Regions from separate parts of the Acinetobacter sp. 24-47-47 genome, predicted to be linked through region 2. Evidence: predicted binding sites of a transcription regulator. Region 2 holds the regulator's gene; the other holds the start of a gene.
What was found. Region 2 encodes PhoB, which activates phosphate uptake and scavenging genes when phosphate is short. Its sites were predicted from a motif close to TGTCATNAANCTGTCATAA; they were not measured.
Positions count from the first base shown of each region.

Region 1: AC1M9E_RS10395 (inorganic phosphate transporter) is a predicted target of PhoB. The motif match lies at 3,263-3,281, and genes of this name have one in related genera.

Region 1 is NZ_CM173216.1:2,219,368-2,227,649, reverse strand. It holds gene metH (methionine synthase) at 1-3,096, opposite strand, end outside; gene AC1M9E_RS10395 (inorganic phosphate transporter) at 3,555-5,177, shown strand; gene AC1M9E_RS10390 (hypothetical protein) at 5,252-6,793, opposite strand; gene AC1M9E_RS10385 (ABC transporter substrate-binding protein) at 6,953-7,906, opposite strand; gene AC1M9E_RS10380 (rhomboid family intramembrane serine protease) at 8,063-8,282, opposite strand, start outside.
Region 2 is NZ_CM173216.1:2,957,060-2,965,341, forward strand. It holds gene AC1M9E_RS13925 (MATE family efflux transporter) at 1-329, shown strand, start outside; gene AC1M9E_RS13930 (SDR family NAD(P)-dependent oxidoreductase) at 381-1,226, opposite strand; gene AC1M9E_RS13935 (TetR/AcrR family transcriptional regulator) at 1,425-2,111, shown strand; gene phoB (phosphate regulon transcriptional regulator PhoB) at 2,340-3,050, shown strand; gene phoR (phosphate regulon sensor histidine kinase PhoR) at 3,061-4,422, shown strand; gene asd (archaetidylserine decarboxylase) at 4,463-5,311, opposite strand; gene AC1M9E_RS13955 (sulfurtransferase) at 5,308-6,156, opposite strand; gene pncB (nicotinate phosphoribosyltransferase) at 6,268-7,470, opposite strand; gene AC1M9E_RS13965 (ankyrin repeat domain-containing protein) at 7,584-8,087, opposite strand; gene AC1M9E_RS13970 (catalase) at 8,227-8,282, opposite strand, start outside.

The sequences.
Region 1 (8,282 bases), 740 kb from region 2:
ACGAATATGCTCAAAGGTATGCGTCACATTGCCATTTTCATCCGTTACCGCAACAGTGTCTGCTGCAACACGGTTGGCAGGGTAAAGACTGAAAGTAGCGCGTGCATCGAAACGTTTATTTTCGATGATGTCTTTGAGCATCGCTTGTGCTTGTTCAAACAAATCACGTGCAGCTTCACCCACAACTTCATCTTCAAGGATTTTCGGGTATTTACCCGCCAAACTCCAAGAAATAAAGAATGGTGTCCAGTCGAAGTATTCCACCAAAGTTTCTAAAGGATAGTTGGTGAATGTTTCAGAACCAATAAAGTTTGGTTTTACAGGTGCATGCTTTTCAAAGTCAATTTTGAAGCCATTTTCAACTGATTCAGCATAAGACAGTTTTGCAGCTTTCGGTTGCTTATTCGCTAGACGTGTACGGATTTTTTCATAATCCGCTGCATAGTCCGCTGCCAATTGAGGCTTCATATCAGCAGATAAAAGTTGCGTTGCAACACCGACTGCACGAGAGGCATCAGCCGTGTAGTACACGCCATCATTGTGATATTGCGGCGCAATTTTCACGGCAGTATGCGCTTTCGATGTTGTTGCACCACCAATCATCAATGGAATGTTAAAACCTTTACGTTGCATTTCTTTGGCAACAAAAACCATTTCATCCAATGACGGTGTGATCAAACCTGATAAACCGATGATGTCAACTTTTTCATCAATCGCAGTTTGTAAGATTTTCTCACACGGTACCATCACGCCAAGGTCAACGATGTCATAACCGTTACAGCCAAGTACCACACCCACGATGTTTTTACCGATGTCGTGTACGTCGCCTTTAACAGTAGCAAGCAAGATTTTACCTTTGGCTTCGCCTTGGGTTTTTTCTGCTTCAATAAATGGGTTCAACCAAGCCACGGCTTGTTTCATCACACGTGCAGATTTCACCACTTGTGGTAAGAACATTTTGCCGGCACCGAACAGGTCACCCACCACGTTCATCCCTGCCATGAGTGGACCTTCGATCACATCAAGTGGACGAGCTGATTTTAAACGTGCTTCTTCAGTATCTTCATCGATATAAGTCGTAATACCTTTAACTAACGCGTATTCAAGACGTTTTTCTACAGGTTCATTGCGCCATTCAAGGTTTTCTTCAGCCTTTTGCGCACCCGCTTGACCACGATATTTTTCCGCAACAGCTAGCAATTTTTCAGTCGCTTCTTGACCGCTTGCGCCTTGGTTACGGTTCAGTACCACATCTTCAACCGCTTCTTTTAGCTCAGCATCGATATCATCATAAATTGCAAGCTGACCTGCGTTGACGATCCCCATGGTTAAGCCTTGTTGAATGCCGTGATACAAGAACACCGCATGGATCGCTTCACGAACAGGCTCATTACCACGGAATGAGAACGATACGTTTGAGATCCCGCCTGACACCATCGCATTTGGAAGGTTTTGTTTAATCCAACCGGTTGCTTCAATGAAGTCCACACCGTAGTTGTTGTGTTCTTCAATACCTGTTGCGACCGCAAACACGTTCGGGTCAAAAATAATATCTTCAGATGGGAAACCCACTTCGTTGACTAAGACATCATAAGAGCGCTTACAGATTTCTTTTTTACGTTCAGCAGTATCCGCCTGACCGTTTTCATCAAACGCCATGACAATCACCGCTGCACCGTATTGACGGCAGAGGCGAGCACGTTCTACAAACTCGTCATAACCTTCTTTTAAGGAAATTGAGTTTACAACCGCTTTACCTTGGACGCATTTCAAACCTGCTTCAATGATCTCCCATTTAGAAGAGTCAAGCATGATTGGCACACGTGAAATATCAGGCTCAGACGCGATCAGATTCAGGAAATGCACCATCGCTTCTTGCGAATCCAGCATCCCCTCATCCATGTTGATGTCGATGATTTGCGCACCGGCTTCAACTTGTTGACGTGCCACATCTAAAGCTTCGGTGAAGTTACCTTCTTTAATTAAACGAAGGAATTTTTTAGAACCTGTCACGTTGGTACGTTCACCGACGTTGACGAATAATGAATCTTTAGTGATGTTAAATGGCTCTAAACCACTTAAACGACATGCAGGTTCAATTTCAGGGATTTGACGCGGCGCAATACCTTCAACTGCTTGCGCAATCGCACGAATATGATCAGGCGTCGTACCACAACAACCACCGGTGATGTTGATCAAACCACTTTCAGCGAATTCTTTAATAAATGCTGCAGTTTCTTCAGGGGTTTCATCATAACCACCAAACGCATTTGGTAAGCCTGCGTTTGGATGCGCTGAAACAAAAGTATCCGCAACGTCAGACACGGTTTTGACGTGTGGACGCATCGCATCTGCACCCAGTGCACAGTTAAAGCCAATCGATAAAGGCTCAGCATGGCGCATTGAGTTCCAGAATGCTTCTGCGGTTTGACCTGTGAGTGTACGGCCAGATGCATCGGTAATGGTGCCCGAAATCATAATTGGCAGTTCGTAACCAATTTCTTTAAACACTTCTTTCACTGCAAAGATCGCAGCTTTGGCATTTAGGGTATCGAAGACCGTTTCAATCAAGATGATATCTGCACCACCTTCAATCAATGCCTTAGTCGCTTCTATATAGTTAACTTTTAACTCATCAAAGGTGATGTTACGGAATGCCGGATCATTTACATTTGGTGAAATTGAAGTGGTACGTGACGTTGGTCCTAATACACCCGCGACAAAACGTGGCTTTTCAGGTGTTGAGTATTTTTTACATGCTTCTTTGGCAATTCGAGCTGCTTCACGGTTAATCTCAGGAACCAAATCTTCCATATGGTAGTCAGACATTGAAACACGCGTTCCATTGAACGAGTTGGTTTCAATAATATCTGCACCAGCTTCAAGATAAGCTTCATGAATGCCTTGAATAATCTGTGGCTGAGTTAGAACCAATAAGTCGTTATTACCCTTAAGGTCGTAGGCCCAATCCTCAAAACGTTCACCACGGTAATCAGCTTCTTCCAATTTGTGGCGTTGGATCATGGTACCCATTGCACCATCAATAATCAGGATACGTTTGGCAAGAAGCGCTTTTAAGGTGGCGAGGGTAGACATCAAATGACTCTCACAAAAATCTGCACAAATAATGGTGCAATATTTTAGCAGAGTTACGTCCACTTTTCTGATAAATAAAAATTTATGAACCTATTCCCAAAAAATTAAGGATGAATTTCATCCATCGACTACGATGATCAACCTATCAAAACTGAAACTGTCTATATTTCATCATGTTGTCATAATCTAATGTAATAATAACTGCCGTTGTAACAAATGTGACAGTGATGTCATCTTTATTTCATCTATTTAATTGCCGATTGAAATAAAGATTAAAGGCGAGGGTTTTGTATTAACTATCTGATTATTATTGTTAAATTTTGAATATTGGTTGTTTTTAAAGTTTAATTTTCTTAAATAAGTATCGTTTGGATGACTTATATGACAGCTCTTTGTCATATAATTGTAATAATTAAATTGAACAATAGAGGGGATATTTATCCTCTTTCTCTGCTTGCATGAATTCTAATCAAACTCCAGTTTCAGATTCAGCACAATCGTCAACGCCTATGCAGTCGACGAATGTTCACGTGCCAACGCCGAAATTCTTTATGCCAGTGTTCCTTACACTGATTGTTTCAACCTTGATTTACATTGGTTTTCAGTTGGCTGCTGATTTATCTCATGTGCCTGCTTTAAATCTTTATGCTGTGATCATGTTGGCCACGGCATTGTTTATCGCATTGGGTTTCGAGTTCGTTAACGGTTTCCATGACACGGCCAATGCTGTGGCAACAGTTATTTATACCAACGCTTTATCTGCACCTGTCGCTGTAATGTGGGCAGGCTTCTGTAACTTCCTTGGCGTAATGGTCGCAAGTGGTGCAGTTGCCTACGGTATTATCGCGCTATTGCCTGTTGAATTGATTATGAACGTCGGTTCAGGTGCTGGTTTTGCCATGGTCTTTGCCATGTTGATTGCCGCAATCGTATGGAACCTAGGAACTTGGTTCCTCGGTATCCCTGCTTCTAGCTCTCATACTCTGATCGGTTCGATTTTAGGTGTGGGCATCATGAACTACATCTTAAACGCAGGTAATGGTGCGTCAGGTGTAGACATGGAACAGGTGATGAAAGTGGGTAAAGCACTTTTATTCTCACCATTAATCGGTTTTGCATTTGCGGCTGTATTGTTCTTATTGGTTAAAAAAATCTTTAAGAAACAAGTGGAATTATTCCAACCACCAGAAGGGAATAAACCGCCGCCGCCACTTATTCGTGCCATTTTGATTTTCACGTGTACCGGTGTAAGTTTTGCACACGGCTCAAATGATGGCCAAAAAGGTATGGGTCTGATTATGTTGATTCTGATCGGGATCGTGCCATTGGCTTACTCTTTAAACAAGAGTCTAGATCAACAACATATCCAAACGTTTGGTCAGTTATCTGCTCAAACTGCTGATTTGATTTATCCAAATCACCAAGATATTCCAGATGAAAAAGCGCGTCAAATTATCACGTCATATATCCAAACCAAAGAAATCACACCTGAAGTTGTGCCAGCTTTGGCAAGCTTGACGGATCATTTAGGTGAAAAAGTAGGAAGCTACACATCCATTAAAGATGTTCCTGAAGATCAAGTGGCTGAATTCCGTAATGATATGTACCTCAGCACGACTGCATTCAAGCGTTTAGATAAAGCAGAAGCTTTACCTGCCATGACTGAAGCGCAAGAAAAAACAGTGGACAACTACCGTGATAACTTAGATTCATTCCTTCAATACATTCCAACATGGGTGAAAGTTGCGACTGCATTGGCATTAGGTCTAGGGACGATGGTAGGCTGGAAACGTATTGTTGTTACCGTTGGTGAACGTATTGGTAAACAACACATGACGTATGGTCAGGGGATGTCTGCAGAGTTAGTTGCAATGTCAACGATTGCTGCTGCTGATGGCTTTGGTATGCCAGTGTCAACAACACACGTTTTAAACTCTGCTGTAGCAGGTACGATGGTTGCGAATAAGTCGGGCTTAAACTTCCAAATGGTTCGCACAATCTTATCAGCGTGGATTTTCACACTGCCAGCAACAATCTGTTTATCAGGTGGTTTATTCTGGTTGTTCCTTCAGTTCACCTGATTGAATTCAATACTTAAAGACTAAAAAAGCGCTGAACAATCAGCGCTTTTTTTATGATCAATTGTTTATGACGCTTATTTTTGGAATTTAGACCAAAGTTTTTTCAAGGGGAGTTTTTCCTCAGCAAAACCATATAATGCGGCAAATGGTAGGGCGGTGCGTGCGAGATATGCTACACGCCATAATCCACCATGATTAGCACCATGCATGATTAAGTCTAATGGATGATTGAGGGCGATTTCAGGATTGGCAACCGACTGTGGGTTTCTCAAATCATGAATCCACAACGCAGCCATAATCGCATTGGTCGTCGCGGGTTCAAATGCTTCAACATCAAACAAATTGGCACCATTGAAAGCAGCTTTTAATAATGGGTTTTTGGTTACCGAATGTGTAGTGGTCGATGGAGCAATATTAATGCTGACACGTTGACCTTGTGACCGTGCTAACGTAGCGCGCCATTGTTGAATCCTTTTCGCCAACGCATAATTTGGACCTTGTTCAACCACAAGACAGTCGCAGATCCCATACTGTTTATCATGACATTGGAATAAGCGTTCTTCGTTTTGTTTGAAAAAATAATCACGAGAGACAGTCGAAATACTCTTGGACAGAATATTTTCAAGTTTAGAGCGTGATTTAAACTTATCTAATCCACCTTGAATAACTTCCTGTGGTACAGCGTAGACGTCAGTGGGCGTACACATATACATTAAACTGGTATTGGATTTTTGTTGGCTGACATGTTGCATAATGGCGTCCATCGCCATAGAAACACGAACGTGCTTTTCGCCATCTAAATACGCAATTGCGGCAAGATCTAAGTCTTGATCAAACTGGGTGAGCCAATGTGCAATCTCAGGGGTATCTGTTAATAAGTTAACGCCTAAACGCTCTGCAGCTTCACGTATAGATGCAGATGAATCTATTGATTCGACACTTGGAGCGTATAAGGTCGCATTGCCTTGCAGAACAGTATTCAAAATCTTTGTCCATACTCGCTCATGATTTAAATCAAGCGCCACGATATTGGCTTTCCATTTCGCCAGCCAAGGTAAAGGTCCTGCTTCAGAAGCTGCACCAAACAGCACCATTGTTCGATCCGAAAGGTCAAACCACTCTGGATGCTGCACACACGCTTGTAGTGCCTGAGCATGTGATGCTTCTATAATACCTCTGTCTAACCAGAGTTGAATTTGGTCGAGTAGGGCTTGACCTTCTAAATTTTTACCCTGATAAGGTACAAACCATTGCGGCTCAGCAGTAGAGTTTCCTTGAAGTGTGTAGGTATTTAAATCTTTTGATTTAAGATTCATCACTTCATTCAATGCGTGTGTATGTTGATCACGTTGAAAACTAAACTCTTCATAAGCTTGTTGAAGTCCATCATGAGCGATGAGCAGCGCAGCTTCAGGTGATGAGAGCCCACATTCTACCAACCGTTTAAAATGAATCGGATAGGATTTGCGCCAATTCTTTTCATTGATAACTGCATCAGCGTATTCTGGCTGAATTTGTTGTAATGCCGCACTGACGATGCGTTGGCCTGATTTTGAACTGCTGGGTTTAGAGGACGTGTTAGAGGAAAATTGTAAACCATCAGGTTGATTAGACATGCAAAAAATCTCAAAAAAAAATGAATAAATTCGCGGATGCCTACATTATCCTGACAAAATTAATGATCTAGGTGGCATTAATTACCAGATATTGATTGAATTATTACGAGATATTTCTAAAAAAAGGAAGCCGAAGACTTCCTTTATAAATAAAATCAATTATTTAGTATTTTTTATACCATTGATCAATTCTTCTAACATAAATGCAGTGTTATCTAAGCCAGCGCCCGTTAAATACCAGGCATCGGCATCAACAAAGATGACACGATTCTCTTTGATTGCTTGACTATTCTTGAGTAATGGATGTGATTGAATATGTTGTTTCGCAGCATAGTTTTGCGTGTTTACAGCACCACGGTCTAACACAATGATGAAATCAGGATTTTGTTTTATTGCTTGCGCTAGACGCTCTAAATTGCGTTGCGCGGCAGCAAGAGCTTCTGGTGAGTTTGGAGCAGGTCGAGTACTTGAGGCTTGAGGTGCTGCAGTCGGCACCACTGACTTTAAGCCAGAAATATCATAGGCAAATCCAAATCTTTCATTCTTTGCATGCGGTATAAAATTATCACCCATGGCAAAAAGCATCAGGCCGGATTTGCCTTTAGTGAGTTGTTTAAGTTGTGCTTGAAGGGCATAGACATGATCTAATTTAGATTGTGCGAGTTGTTCCTTATTAAACATTTTTGCTAAAAAAAGTGTGCGATTTTTCAGGTCTTGATTGAAGTTTTGAGTATCAGGCCAGAGGTTGATTGCAGGTGCAATTTTTTTGACCTCATTTAATTTTGCAGCAGAACGCCCGCCGACAATGATGAGATCTGGCTTTTGTTCTTTTAATAAGGTTTGGTTGGGTTCAAATAAAGATCCAGCTTTTAAATATTGTTTGTCATTAAATTTTTTCAAAGCACCAACATATGTAGTTTCGGGTACGATTGATGCTTGAATACCTAAAGCATTCAGTGTATCCAACGCGGATAGTTCGTAAACAGCCAGCTTCTGTGGTGTATTTTGAAGTTGAATAGTTTGATCTTGATAAGTGAATTGAACAGGTTGAGCATATGAAACAAAGGCGCTGAATGAAAGAATGAGTGCCAATGGAAGTTTAATGTAAGTCATATCAATACCTCGTGGTTTGATAAAAGCTTAACATGAATATATAAATGATAATCATTATCATTGTTGAGTTTGTGTTTTTGATTTATTTAACAGCATCAATTTTGAATTTAAGGGTATTTGTGCGGAGTGTTTTAACCCTCCGCAATGATCAAAGGATTAGAAAGGTAGTTGAAGCAACTTGCTGAAGAAATGTGGAATAATTTGAGGTTCAATCAATATCGTAACTACGACACCGTAGGCTGCACCCCATAAATGTGCGCTGTGGTTGATGTTACTGTTTCCACGTTTACCTGACCAAATACTATAAGCAACATAAAGCACGGCAAAAATAATGGCTGGAACAGGAATAAAAAAGACAAATATCAGTTTCCAGGGC
Region 2 (8,282 bases):
ATCTCATGGCATTATTTATTACAGATGATAAAGTTGTGATACTCGGGCAACAATTATTGTTTATTGTGCTGTGGTCAATTTTATTTTTTGGCGCGAGTGCTATTTTCGCCTCAATTATGCGTGCAAGTGGCACTGTCACTATGCCAATGATCATCAATATAGTGGCCATACTTTGTATAGAACTCCCAGCAGCTTATCTATTTAGCACATGGTGGGGGCTGGCGGGAATCTGGTACGCCTATGCTTTGGCTTTCGTTTGCTTATGTGTGATGCAAGGTTTGTATTATCAATTTGTTTGGAAAAAGAAAACTGTCCAAGTACTGATTTAAATTAGAAATCAGGAAAATAAAAAACCCGCATGACGCGGGTTTTTTTAACGATTATTTAGAATCGAAACGTTTACTCATTTTAGTCGCAAATGCAGTCACTTTTTGATAGCCCGTTGGCATCACACGTTGCATCAAATCAATCACTTTCGCATCGTTGCCAATCAGTAAACGACGGCGATCTTTTTGTACTGCTTCTAGAATTTGACGCGCTGCTTCTTCAGGTGGACAACGTAATAACTTATCAAATGTCTGTGCAGATTTCTGTGGATTCATGCCCAAAGATTTTAAACTGTCATTCATTTTTGCAGCTTTCGCAATATTGGTACGAATGCCACCTGGATGTACGCACAGCGCGCTCACACCCACATTTTCAATATCTAGCTCTTGACGAAGAGATTCAGTGAAACCACGTACAGCAAATTTAGTTGCATTATAAGCAGACTGAGTGGGTTGCGCAGTTAAACCGAATAAACTTGAAATGTTGATAATGTGTCCATCACCTGTTTTTTTAATATACGGTAAAAATTCTTTAGTGCCGTACACGACACCCCAAAAGTTAATATTAACAATCCATTCCAACTCTTCGTATGTTGCGCCTTCAACGGTCGAACCCAATGCCACCCCAGCATTGTTGAAAATCATGTTCACTGAACCATGATTCTGTACAGTTTCAGCCGCCCATGCTTTAACTTCGTCACGATTCGCAACATCTACTTTCTTGGTTGTGACTCGTACATTTGCATTCTTCGTCAGTTCAACTGTTTCTGCTAAGCCCTTTTCATTTACGTCACTTAAAGACAAATGACAACCTTGCTTAGCCAGTAACACTGCAAGTTGTTGACCAATACCAGAACCTGCACCTGTGATTGCAGCCACTTTGTTTTTAAAATTTTTCATTGTGAATCCTTTTTTTGATTTTTATGCACCACAGCGTTGATCTGGGTCATTCATGTTCACTATAATTTTGACAATTATTATTGTCAATGTAACTATCGACCATTTTTATTGTTACTATAGGCCAATTTAGTATCTTTAGCTGATCAGTACTCTATACTGACCGCAGCATAACACTTTTATAAAAAGACTCGAATTGCTATGAACCCAGAGAACCTCACTCCATCAGAACACGAGCAAGCGATTGAAAAGCCTCCCGCAAAAGAGCGTCAATTTAAAGGGATGTCCTTAACTGAACGCAAACAAGCACGCCGTGAGAAACTTATTGAAGCGGGTATTGAAGCATATGGAACTCATGGTTTTTTCTCAGTAACCGTTAAAGATATTTGCACACAAGCGAAATTAACTGAACGTTACTTTTATGAATCTTTTAAGAAAAGTGAAAACTTATTCCAAACGATCTTTTTAGAACTGATTGAGAAGCTTCAACAAACATTAATGCAAGCTATTATGAAAGCCTCTCCTGAGCCTCTAAACATGATTGATGCAGGTCTAAATGCGTTCTTTAGTTTTTTAGAAGATGATCCGCGTACCGCTCGGATTATTTATATTGATGCAATGCTCGTCCAAGAACTTCATAATCATGCAACCATTCAAGAAACAATGGGCCGTTTCGACCGAATGATTCATGCCTTTGTCACATTAATGATGCCACATACCCATCTCACTGAAAAAGAGATCTCCTTGATTGCAACTGGTCTAAATGGCTATGTCACTCAAGTTGCTGTTCGCTGGGTAGTAGGTGGTTTTAAACTTCCACGTGCTGAGGTCGTTCAGGCATGTAAAACCGTTTTTCTCGCCCTATTGAATGATCTAATGAAAAAGTAGCATCAAATTAAGATGAAGAAATTGTGACAAATCGTAAGTAAATTTAAGATATTGATTTAATTTTAGATTAATAAATATCAATGAGACAAAATATCAGCCTAATTGTCACAAAACATTGCTATATTTAACTTCGATTTCCATCTTGCAATGATACTGTCATAATTAATCTTTGTAATAAGCCTGTCATAAATATAAAACGGTTCACCGTTCATCATAGGATATTGCGTTGTGAAAGATGACTACATTTTAATTGTCGACGACGAGCTCCCAATTCGGGAAATGATCCATACTTCTTTAGATATGGCAGGCTTTCAATGCTTGGAAGCAGAAGATGCGAAACAAGCACATCAAATGATTGTTGATCAACGTCCAGCGCTTATCCTACTCGACTGGATGTTACCGGGTGGCGTGAGTGGCGTAGATTTGTGTCGTCGCCTTAAGCGTGATGAAACACTTTCAGAAATTCCAGTCATTATGTTGACTGCGCGTGGCGAAGAAGACCATAAAGTTCAAGGTCTTGATGCTGGAGCAGATGACTATATGACAAAACCATTTTCAACACGTGAGTTGGTATCCCGTATTAAAGCGGTGTTAAGACGTGCAAATGCGTTAAATGGCGAAAAAACCATTGATGCAAATGGCTTAATTCTTGACCCAGTAAGCCAACGTGTCAGCTATAATCAAAATATTCTTGATATGGGGCCAACAGAATATCGTCTATTGGCATTCTTTATGACTCATCCAGAACGTGCCTATACCCGTGCTCAATTACTTGATCAGGTATGGGGTGGAAATGTGTATATTGAAGACAGAACCATCGACGTCCATATCCGTCGCTTACGTAAGGTGCTCGAACCTTATGGTGCAGACCGTTATGTTCAAACTGTGCGTGGTACTGGCTATCGTTTTTCAACACGAGCTGATGTTGCTTTAGGTTAATTTAGATTTTATGTACGAACCCTACCCCGTCCCAGAATTGGCACGTGAACATCAAAAGTTTCTATATAGCAGTTTATGGACTTTTGCCAAGCAAGACTTACGTTTACTGGTATTTCTACTGATTATTGCGGGCTGTATCGGGTTAGGGATTGGCTATCTTTGGATATGCTTAGGCATTGCCTGTCTCATATTTTTTGGTATCCAATTACGCTCATTATATTTAGTCAATGATTGGATTTCGAATCGTCCTTACGATGTACCACCAAATTTAAATGGAATCTGGGGGGCATTACTGTTCAATGTATATCGGGCTCAACGCCAAGAACGTATTGTTCAGTCTGAAATGGTTGGACTGATCGATCGAACTCAATCTTCTCTCGTAGCTTTATCAGAAGCGATTATTCTTACGGATGATTCCCATCAAATCGAATGGTGGAATCCTGCTGCGGAAAAACTATTTGGGATTCAAGCTGTTGATCGTGGCCGTAACCTGCTCACGATTATTCGCCAACCTGATTTTATTGAGTATTTTCATAATACCCATCAAGCACCAGATGGTGTAAAAATTAAATTGGTGAACCATGATAATAAGTATGCGCAAATTAAACTGACTCGCTTTGGCAATGAAAGTCGCCTCTTAGTTGCGCACGACATTACCCGTATGAAAAATCTCGAGCAAATGCGTTCAGATTTTGTTGACAATATTTCACATGAATTAAGAACACCACTCACAGTGTTAAGTGGGTATATCGAAACATTCACAGATCAAGAAGATATCAATCCGCGCTGGAAACGTGCCTTTGAACAAATGCAATCGCAAACTAAACGCATGAATGCATTGGTCAATGATCTTTTGCTTTTGTCTCGTTTAGAAAATGAAAAACAAATTGCGAAAAATCAAATTATCGAAATGCCAAGTTTAATGAACCATCTGTTTGATGATGCGCAAGCTTACAATATTGATTATGGTCATACACTTAACCTTGATATAGACAGCCACTGTGACTTAATTGGTTCAGATATGGAATTGGCGAGTGCATTTAGCAACTTAATTACCAATGCCATAAAGTACACCCCGAAAGGTGGCACCATCACCATCGGCTGGCATGATGATGGAGAACGTGGCTATTTTTCTGTTCAGGATACTGGTATTGGAATTGATCCAAAACACTTACCGCGTTTAACTGAGCGTTTTTATCGTGTGGATAGTGCACGCAGTCGTCAAACAGGTGGTACTGGTTTAGGCCTTGCCATCGTTAAGCACGTACTTATGCAACATGGCGCACATATTGAAATCGAGTCGAAAGAAAACGAAGGCTCTACATTTATTGCCGTGTTTCCCAAAGAACGCTTGTATAAAATGCACGAATAAAAAAAGCGCCTTAGGCGCTTTTCTTATTCAAAAGATATACTCAAATAAGATGACCCAACGCTTCACCCATTACTACAGTTGAGTTCGCCTTAAATGCTTGGTCCCATTGCATTTTATCTTTCTCAAACAAAACTACAGCCGTTGAACCCAAATAAAAACGTCCGAGCTCATCACCTTTTTCAAGTTTCATCGCATGATGGTTCAGCTCTAAGCGACCTGTTGGTTTTACTTTACCTGTCGCAACAGTTTCAATTCCAGCAACAATCATTGCGCCAACTAAAACAACAGCCATACGACCAATATCAGTATCGAATAAACATACCATTCGTTCATTACGTGCAAACAAACCCGGAATATTTTCAGCTGTAGTTTGGTTGACTGAAAATAATTCACCTGGAATATATAAAGTTTCAGTCAATGTACCAGAATAAGGCATATGCACACGATGATAATCACGCGGTGATAAGTACACTGTTGCAAATTCACCATTTTTGAATGGTGCTGCCAATTGAGGATCACCAATTAACTTTTCAACTGAAAAGCTTTGACCTTTTGCCTGAAAAATATCGCCCTCATTGATTTTACCTAATTGTGAAATTGCACCGTCTGCAGGTGACACGACACTTTTAGGATTAGGATCAATTAAACGAACGCCTGTTTTCAAAGAGCGAGTGAAAAACTCATTAAAGGATTTAAATTTCAAGGCATTTTGTTGCTCAGCAATTGACATATCAATGCCATATTTTGCTTTAAATGCTTGAATGACAACATTCTTTAATACTGGGTTTTCACTAGCTGCGACTTTACCCACCAAACGGCTGAGTTTTTGTTGCGGGACGATTTGCTGCGCTTGAATAAATAGTTTCTTTTTTAAATTTGTCAGACTCACTCAGGTGACTCTCCAGTAATGATTGGACTGTCGAGGCGGTTGCCCCACTCGCTCCACGCACCATCATAAGCTTGGATATCCCAACCCAGTAATCGACCAATAATGTAAGCTAAACCTGAACGGTGATGAGACTGACAATATACGACGACTGGCTGATCAAATTGAAAGCCCAATTGTTCTAAACGTTGTTGCGTGCGTTCTAAGGGGTGCAATTTTAAATGATTTTGACGATTAAGTGCAGTACTCCACTCAAAATGTCTAGCCGTTGGAATATGTCCACCACGACGTGCCGCGAGACGTTGCCCGGTATACTCCTCAGCCGTTCGGCAGTCCCATACTTGGCAAGTTTTATTTTCAATTTTTTTTATTAAAGTTGAATAATCAATACGGTGTTGATCAACATTGGATGTCTTAACTTGAAAAAGACATGTGACTGGCTGAACCTCTTCAACTTCTGAAGAAGTAGGATAGTTGGCGCCTAACCATGCATGAATACCACCATTTAATAAACTGGTGTTATAAAAACCCATACAGTGTAGATTCCAGATCAGTCGACCAGCCCATGCCCCACCTTCATCATCATAGACCACGACATGATGCTCAGGTGATATGTTTAATATCTCGACTAGCTGCTGAAGCCCTTCATCATCAGGCAATAAACCCGTAGTTTGTTCCTCTTGGCGCACTAAAAATTTTGGCTTCAGATGTATAGCATGCGGAATATGTAATTGCTCATAGACCGAACTTCGGGTCAAATCAACAATACGTAACTTTTCACTTCCTAAATGAGGAACAAGTTGTTCTGCTTCAATGAGCAGACCGAAATCAAAAGCGTTAGTGGTCATATTTATTGAATAGTTCTATTGGCCTTGTTCAAATCTTAGCACAAGACTTTTTCAAAATTATTCTGATTTTTTGCATGGTATTAGCAAAAAATCAGAAAAGGGAAATTATGATTAAGGAGACTCAACATCAAATACCTGACGCAAATATGCGAGGAAGGTATCATTATCAGTCATCGTTTTTCCTGGACTATCAGAGAGTTTAGCTACCGATTGACCATTGCATTCGACTAACTTTAAAACAATATTCAAAGCAGTTTGTCCCATATCATTGGTGAGGTTAGTACCAATCCCGAAACTGACTTGGAAACGATCTTTAAAATATTGATGCAAATCCCATGCCTTCTCTAAGTTTAGACCATCACTGAAAGTGAGCATTTTAGTTTTGCTGTCAATTTTTAATTTTTTATAATGTGCGTAGGCTTTATCGCCCCACTCATATGGATCACCACTGTCATGTCGTAGACCATCAAACAATTTGGCAAAATACAAATCAAAGTCTCTTAGGAATGCATCCATACCAACAACATCTGTCAGTGCAATACCTAAATCTCCGCGATATTCCTGCACCCAAGTTTCAAGTGCAGCTTTTTGGAAATCACGTAAGCGAACATCCAGTGCTTGGAAAGCTTGTAAAAATTCATGTGCCATCGTACCAATGGGTGTAATACCCAACTGCTTTGCCAATAAAACATTACTTGTGCCACGAAAAATATGTGGTGCAGCCTTATTAAACTCTTCCACCACATGTTTCTGCCAGTCAAAACTATAGCGACGGCGTGTTCCAAAATCGGAAACAAGAAATGGTGGATCATTCGGTTGTTGACTACTTTCATAGTGTTTCAACAATTCAATTTTAGCTTTAAGACGGCGCTCTCCTTCTGCCAATACCTGCTTATCGCGAATACGACGAAAATAGAGTTCATTGACGATTGCAAGCACGAAAATTTCAAACATCATTGCTTGAACCATAGGTCCTTCGATACGAATATCTAAACGGCCTTGATCATCGATACTGGCTTTAATAAAGCGGCGCTTAAGTTGGAATAATTCTAAATAGTCTACAAAATCACTTTTAATAAAGCGTAAACTTCTTAAATATTGTAATTCATCTTCTTTAAATTTGAGCTGACACAGTAAATCTAACTGTTCGTTCAGTTCCTCTAATATATTCACGAGTGGATAGGCTGTATCTTCAAGGTTACGACAACGAAATTGATAGACACTATCCGTTTGAGGAAATTGATGTAATACCACTTGTAACATCGTGAATTTATACAAGTCAGTATCAAGTAAGGATTGAATAATGGCAGACATATTATTTTTCAGTTTTTAGCAACTTATTGCATTAAAGCACATTTTGTTGCGATTCATAGCTCGTTTTAGTAATTGTCGAAGATTATTCGACTAATTACTAAAACTTAAACTGATTATTTTTTTGTATTGTCTTGACTATATGACTCAGTCAAAGCTTTCAATGCTTTATCTTGCCCAATAACTTTTGCGAATTCTTCTGTGGTCTTGTGTCCTGTCTGTTTTGCTTGAGCATCACAATCGACCTGGCGTAATTGTTTGGCAATCGACCATTCAAGCTTAAAGATAGCACCCATCAAAGCTGTATTACCCTTATTATCACGAGCACAGCGGTCTGCGCCGTTTTCCAATAGAGTCGTTACAATATCTTGATGACCATAGTAGGTCGCCATCATTAATGGTGTAAAACCAGCATGGTTTTTAATATTGACTGGAAACCCATGTTTCAAAAATTCATGAATAACTTCTTTGTTTCCTGTTTTCGCTGCTGCAAAAAATAAGTCAATCACTTCTTTCTGATCTGATTGTTGTGAGCTACTGACAGACGTCGTTTGAGCGTGAAGCATTACTGAACTTAAACTCAGTAAAGCGATTAATAAACTATATACAATATTTTTCATTCTTCCCTCACCTGAGTTTAAATTCGATAACGAGTGCCTGTAAAACTCCCCTAGGGTTGCAGGAAAGGAATTGAGTTTTACAGGACTTTTTTGAGGTGACACCTTAGACCCTAATCACCAATTCAAGGACTAATCTTGATTAGTCTTTTAAAGCTGCCGCTTTCGCTTTAACAGTCGCTAAGTTACCGTTTACAG